3 regions of the Protofrankia sp. Cr1 genome follow, and region 3 is predicted to be linked to each of the others. Evidence: predicted binding sites of a transcription regulator. Region 3 holds the regulator's gene; each other region holds the start of a gene.

Region 1 (2,264 bases), on a different contig from region 3:
CTGCTACCGTGCAAAGTATCGCGGGTTCTTTCGCTTTCGGCTCGTGTGGGTCCTGCCGCCGATTCCACGTTACCATCAACGGAGCGTCAATTTTCGCTGTGAGCGTGTGTGTACGACTGGTTGATGGCTGCCTGCTTCGCTTGTTCCATACAGGCCTGTTCGTGCGGGGCCGAAGGAACAACAGGAAGGTGTGCCGATCATCATGGACACATCGACGAAGGGGATGCTACAGCCGGGACTTCTGCATGAGGTGGCCCTGGATGTCGTCGACGGTAGGCTGGGCTGGGTCATGCTCGTCGCGGATGACAGCCGCGTTGCCGCGATTCTCGCGGACTGGGATGACCGCCGCCGGGTTGAGTTGATGGTTGCCGGTCGGCCACTGGCGCTGGAAGCCGATCTTGATGGCCCGGGGATACGGGTGTTCGATCCCGTGACGTGTATTCCGCTGGCTGCCTTTCGGCCGGCGCGGCGCGGTGGCGGCGGCATGGTCGAACTTCCTGGTACCCGCGCGGTGCGTTGGGTCGTTCCCCGTGGGTCCGTCTTTGAATGCGGCTTTCTGAGCAGATACGGCGGCGGTCTCATCCGGTTCGCGCGCGACTGCACGGCGCTGGTGCTCGTGGACGATGATCGTCGTCGGCGCGGGGGTATCCACGATCCGTTGGTTCTGCTGACCCTGGGTTGGTTTCTGCTCCTGAAGGGCCAAAGGCGGCGCGATCGTGGTTCTTCCGCGCCGCCGGAGGCCCAGGTTGCTGGGGCGCCGTGGGGCCAAAGGCGGCGCGATCGTGGTTCTTCCGCGCCGCCGGAGGCCCAGGTTGCTGGGGCGCCGTGGGGCCAAAGGCGGCGCGATCGTGGTTCTTCCGCGCCGCCGGAGGCCCGGATTGCTGAGGTCCGGGTATGCGAAGCACCGCCCGGTCCGCGCTCTGACAGCGGTCGGCCTGTCGTGCCGCGTACGGAACGACCCCTTCATCGGCCCGAAGGACTGCGATCGGGAGCGCGTTCGTAGCCGCTTCGGGTGGGGGGCGTCGCCCTGCGCCCTGGGTGGTCCGCTGCGGCCGACGATGTTGACGGATCTGGCTCGGGTGAGGTTTACTTCTTCCAGTGATCGAACATGCGTTCGACACATGGAAGGGGCGGTCATGAGCCGGCGGACTGTTGACCAACGCGCTACATTTTCCGTGTCTGCTCTGACGCGGGAGCGTCCTGACGTTCGAACGGCGCTCCCGGCCGCGGGGCTGCCCCGCCGTTCCCGCGACGAGCTGCTCTTGGCCGCGCGTCACGGCCTTGACGAGGCAAGCCTGGCCCAGCTTCCCGGGGAGCGGTACGCCCTGGCCCATCTGGCGGCGCTGCGTGCTGCCGCGGCTGTCCTCGCCGATCGGGCTCAGGCCCGTCCCGGTCATCGTGGTCGGCCGGCGAGTGCCTGGCGGCTGCTTGCGATGGTGGCACCTGAACTGACGGAGTGGGCGCAGTTCTTCGCATCCGGTGCCGCCAGGCGGGCGGCGGCGCAGGCGGGTCTGCCGGTGGTCGATACCCGCGATGCCGATGACCTGGTCCGCCAGGTTGAAACCTTTCTCACGGTGGTGGAAACAACGTTGGGCCTGCCGTCACAGCCGGCGCTGCCGGCCATGCTTGTCGGGTCAGCCAGACTGTCCCGAGGCTGAAGGCCGCTTTGACCAAGACGGCTACCCTGGCCGATCTCCAGAAGATCGTGAATGCCGACGCCCCACATACGCGTCGGGTCGGGGCTACCGGCCACCGGCTGCTGCCGGTAGCGCCCGCACTCGCGTCGATGCTGCCAGCGGCTGGGCTTCGACGTGGGTCGACAGTCGCGGTGAGTGGATCAACATCTTTTCTTCTGGCAGTGCTCGGCGTGCCCTCACAGGCCGGGGTGTGGTGCGCGATGGTGGGCTTTGCCTCGCTCGGTGTGGTGGCGGCGGCCGATGCCGGGATCGTGCTGGACCGTTTTGTTCTTGTGCCGGAGCCGGGCCAGCGGTGGCAGGCGGTGACGGCAGCCTTCCTCGACGCGCTGGATGTGGTGGTGGTCCGTCCACCCGAGCATGTACGCGGTGCGGATGCGCGGCGGCTGACGGCACGCGCTAGAGAGCGGGGCGCCCTGCTCGTCGTAGCGGGGGAATGGGAGGGAGCCGACATTCGGCTTTCCGTGACTGACATGAGGTGGGAAGGCCTGGGGCAGGGGCACGGGTCTCTGCGGGTGTCCTGCGTTCTGGTGCATGCGTGGGGACGTCGTGGCGCGGACCGTCCTTGCC
Region 2 (2,264 bases), on a different contig from region 3:
CGTTGTGGGCTCGCGTCCCTGCGATCGCGCCGCAGCGGGTCCGACCCAGTCGACGCGCGGTTGCCCCGGCGGCGGTACCAGCGTCGCGACATCGACCACTGCGGTCAGCTGGGGACGATGTCCATGCACCTGGGAAAGATCTGCCTGGCCCAGGTAATGCCTGGCGATTTCGATCAGGGCATCCGCCCGCCGCTGCGCCTTTGACCGGTCATCGCCCGCTGTGGGTGCGCCTCCCATCGCCGCGTCCAACGCCGCGGTGACGGTCTCTCCACCCTCGGCGTCGAACTGTGCATCCAGGAACACCTTGCCCTCAACCGAGGATGAAACGATCAATCCACGGGCCCGATGTGCCCTGTCACGGTCTCTGTCCGCGCCGTCGGGATCAGAGGCCTGGGCCCAGTAACGCACGACCCGCCCCAACGTCGCCGGGTCCGTCCCCCGAGCCGCAAATGTGAACATCCCATGGGATTTGATCGCCGCCTCCCGACGTTGTGGCGTCACCGCCGAGGTCACCGCACGAACATGGGCGAAGGACACATCACCCTCGCGGAACGCGGCCGTCAGTTCTGGTAACACCGCCAGCTCCCGGCTCGCGCGCAGCACTGCCGACCCTGCGGACCGCGACACCCCGCAACGGGAGCGCAGCCACGCCTGCACGGACAGGAAACCCTCGAGCTGCCACCACCGCGACGTGTCCAGACGATCGATCGAGCGCACCCACAATGCCTCCAAGGCGTTGGTGAACCGACGCAACTCCATGACAAACTCCGCCACGTCCTGTGCTGACAATTCCGACGGATCGAACCCGGCCGCCATGCCCCGCAGCCCGGGTAGGTCAGCCAACCCACTGCCGGTCATACCGCCGGTCATACCGCCACCCCCACCGAAGGTCGAACTTATGTTCGAAGTGTAGCTGACGATTCGGCCACGATCAACCCGTCGACGACATGCCGAACCCGCGCTCGTGATCCGACCCAGCGCTGTGACGCAAGGCTGTGGACGCAAGGCTGTGATGCGGGTAGCGGCGCTAGAGTGTGCCGGTGTGTATTCCCGGTCGGCCGACCCGCCGCATCCTGATGGCCGGGACCGCCGTGACTCTCATGGGATGCTCGGCGACCGCAAGCAACGCCGGCCGAGCCGGAGCACAACCCGAGGCAGGCGCACCCTCGCCCGCGCCGGCGGCACCCGCAGCCGCCTCCCAACCGGCGCAACCGCCGGCAACCGCGTTGACGCCGACCGCGGCGGGCGGGCCCGCAACCGAACTGATGCGCGCGAGTTCAGGACGCCCGGAGGTGGCCCTGACATTCCACACCAACGGTGACATCGCCCTGGTCGACGGGCTCCTCGCCGCCGTGGCACAGGCACGTGTACCGATTACCTGCATGTTCGTGTGCAACTGGCTGGAGCGGTATCCGGACTACGCCCGTCGCGTCAGAGATGGCGGGCACGAAATCGGGAACCACACGTACACCCACCTCGCCGATCTCGACCGGCAGAGCGTTTCCGTGGTGCGCACGGAGGTGGAGCACTCGCAAGAGATCATGGACCGGGTGACCGGCGGACCGGGGGACTACTTCCGGCCGTCGGCGATGCACCACAGCACCCCGGCGGTACTCGCCGAGGCCGGCCGCGCCGGTTACGCACACTGTCTGTCCTACGATGTGGATCCCCTCGACTACACCGACCCCGGTGCCGACGCTGTGGTCACGCGCACACTGGCAACGGTCCAACCCGGCTCGGTGATAAGCCTGCACTTCGGGCATGCCGGTACAATTCCGGCCCTGCCACGGATCGTCGCCGGCCTGCAGCAAAAAGGGCTCCGTCCGGTGACAGTCCGCGAACTGTTCGCCTGACCCCGTCGGGCTACAGCAAGCGATGACGCCGACGAGCCGGTACGAGTAATGTCGGCCGGTGCGAGGGCTGGCGGTTGCCGACGAGGTCCGGGTGGCGCTGGCTGCGGGACGCCCGGTGGTCGCGCTCGAGTCGACGTTGATCGCCCACGGGCTACCCCGTCCGCGCAATCGCGAGGTCGCAGCTGAGCTGGAAGCCCTGCTGCGCGCCCGTGGGGTGACTCCGGCGACGATTGCCGTCATTGCCGGGACGCCCACGATCGGTCTGGACGCGAGCGCGCTCTCGATGATCGCGGATGCGCCTGACGTGGCGAAACTGTCCGTCCGCGATCTCCCGGTCGCCGCCGCGCTACGCCGCACCGGCGCGACCACGGTCGCTTCCACGTCTACTGGCCGCCCGCGCCGGAATCCGTG
Region 3 (2,264 bases):
GGCCGCAGGACGAACATGATCGCCTACGGCGGATCGCGGCACCTTCCTCAGCCTCGCGGCTGTCGACAACCCTGCTGTCCGGGTGTCGACAGAACGGGCATCGCACGGACGATCCCCCAAGATCTTGACGACTTACAACTCCGCAACTACCACATGTTGTGGTTAACCATAGGGCTCACCACCATGAACTGGCAAACCGTCGGCGCGTCCGACGGTCACGGCAGGCGAAGCGCCTGCCCGGGAACAAGATCGGTGGTGGCAAGCTGATTCATACCGGCCAGCCGCGCCACGATCACCCGAGTGTCACCCTCAGGAGCCAGCGCACGCGCTATGCCCCATAAGGTCTCTCCGGACCGGACCACGTGAACACGACTGGAACCCGCACCGCCGCGCGGTGCGGCCAACGATGTGACCCGCGCGAGGGACAAGATCAGACAGAAGGCAATCGCGACGAGCGCAACCAGGACCATCCGGCCTCGCCGGGTCAATCTCAGTGGAGGCAGCGCCGGCCGCTCCACCACGCACCCCTTCAACACACCCCTTCACCCCTTGAGATCACGAACTACGAACAGCCGTTCGATCGAACGTCTGATCGAGTTTGTACCTCATGACTCCGACAGAATCGCCACGACACGCTCGAACAGACGTTTGAAAAATCCGGTCGCTGCGGTTACGGTCGTACCGATGAGATGTCGGTCGTGGCCACCGGCTCCGGTTCCTGGCGAAAACACCAGGTCTACCGGGAGCGGAGTCTGTCACGACCGCAAAACGAAGGAGAACGGCAGGTATGACCACCGACCCCAACCGCACCCGACGTGGCCGGCCACCGCGCGGTACCGTGCGCGACCTGCCGGATGGGCCGGCGGACGCGTCGGGCCTGACCCCCCGCCAACGCAAGGTGTTGGAGGTGATCCGCAATGCCGTCGAACGCCGCGGATATCCGCCCAGTGTCCGCGAGATCGGCGAAGCGGTCGGGCTCACCAGCACGAGCAGCGTCGCGCATCAGCTCAAGATGCTGGAGGAGAAGGGCTTCCTGCGCCGTGACCCCCACCGTCCGCGGGCCATGGAAGTGCTCTCAGCGGACGCGCCGGTACGGCCGACGGCACGCGACAGCCTTCACCTCGGGCCGCCACTGGCCCTGACGGCCGACACCGGGGAGTCCACCGCCGCGCCGGAAGCCCGCCGTGAAGCGGCCTACGTGCCCGTCCTCGGTCGTATCGCGGCGGGTGGGCCGATCCTTGCCGAGCAGGCGGTGGAGGACATCTTCCCGCTTCCCCGTGAGATCGTCGGCGAGGGCACGCTGTTCATGCTGAGAGTTGTCGGAGACTCCATGGTCAATGCCGCGATCTGCGACGGGGACTGGGTGGTCGTCCGCCAGCAGCCGGTCGCGGACAACGGCGAGATAGTCGCCGCGATGATCGACGGCGAGGCAACGGTCAAGACGTTGCGTCACCGTGACGGCCACGCATGGCTCCAGCCGCAGAACCCGGCCTATGCCGAAATTCCGGGCGACGAAGCGTCGATCCTCGGTCGGATCGTCGCGGTCCTACGCCGGGTCTGAACATGGATGGTTGTGCCGACCGGGACAGGGCCGACCGCAAGCAGGCCGGGCGAGTGGTGGCGGTCGTCGGTCCGACCGCGGCCGGCAAGAGCGAGCTCGCGATCGATCTCGCCGCCACCCTCGGCGGTGAGATCGTCAATGCCGACTCCATGCAGCTCTACCGCGGCATGGACATCGGCACAGCCAAAGTGCCGCCACGGGATCGCAAGGGCATCCCGCACCATCTGCTTGACGTCTGGGACGTCACCCACACCGCCGACGTGGCGTCGTACCAGGCAAGGGCACGAACAGTCATCGACAATCTTCTGCTTGCCGGTCGGACCCCGGTACTCGTCGGCGGCTCCGGGCTCTATATCAGGGCTGTCATCGACGACCTCAGGTTTCCCGGCACCGACCCGGCGGTGCGAGCACGCCTTGAACGGGAGCTGTCCGAACGTGGGGCTGCCGCGTTACACGCCGACCTGACCGCACGCGCGCCGCAGGCAGCTGCGGCCATACTGGTCGGCAACGGTCGTCGCATCGTGCGCGCGCTGGAAGTGGTGGAGCTCACCGGCGGCTTCACCGCCTCCCTACCGGAGCACCGCGCGGTCTATGACGTTGTTCAGATCGGTCTCGATCATCCCCAGCTCGATGCCCGGGTCGCCGACCGCGTGGCGGAGATGTGGGCTGCCGGCATGGTCGAGGAGGTCCGGACGCTCGCCGA

What was found. The regulator LexA, encoded in region 3, represses DNA repair genes until DNA is damaged. The targets are predictions, from matches to a motif close to CGAACNNNNGTTCG.
Region 1: U9980_RS01795 (SAV_6107 family HEPN domain-containing protein) is a predicted target of LexA. The motif match lies at 1,104-1,117, and genes of this name have one in related genera.
Region 2: U9980_RS13040 (HNH endonuclease signature motif containing protein) is a predicted target of LexA. The motif match lies at 892-905, and genes of this name have one in related genera.

What each region holds. Positions count from the first base shown of each region.
Region 1 is NZ_CAUVXO010000007.1:30,064-32,327, reverse strand. Features, by position in the region: gene U9980_RS01800 (hypothetical protein) at 227-703, opposite strand; gene U9980_RS01795 (SAV_6107 family HEPN domain-containing protein) at 1,137-1,658, shown strand; gene U9980_RS01790 (hypothetical protein) at 1,667-2,264, shown strand, end outside.
Region 2 is NZ_CAUVXO010000136.1:2,080-4,343, reverse strand. Features, by position in the region: gene U9980_RS13040 (HNH endonuclease signature motif containing protein) at 1-870, opposite strand, end outside; gene U9980_RS13035 (polysaccharide deacetylase family protein) at 1,293-1,853, shown strand; partial or broken gene U9980_RS13030 (pseudouridine-5'-phosphate glycosidase) at 1,912-2,264, shown strand, end outside.
Region 3 is NZ_CAUVXO010000016.1:28,683-30,946, forward strand. Features, by position in the region: gene nrdR (transcriptional regulator NrdR) at 1-106, opposite strand, end outside; gene U9980_RS03265 (LysM peptidoglycan-binding domain-containing protein) at 216-470, opposite strand; gene lexA (transcriptional repressor LexA) at 788-1,561, shown strand; partial or broken gene miaA (tRNA (adenosine(37)-N6)-dimethylallyltransferase MiaA) at 1,564-2,264, shown strand, end outside.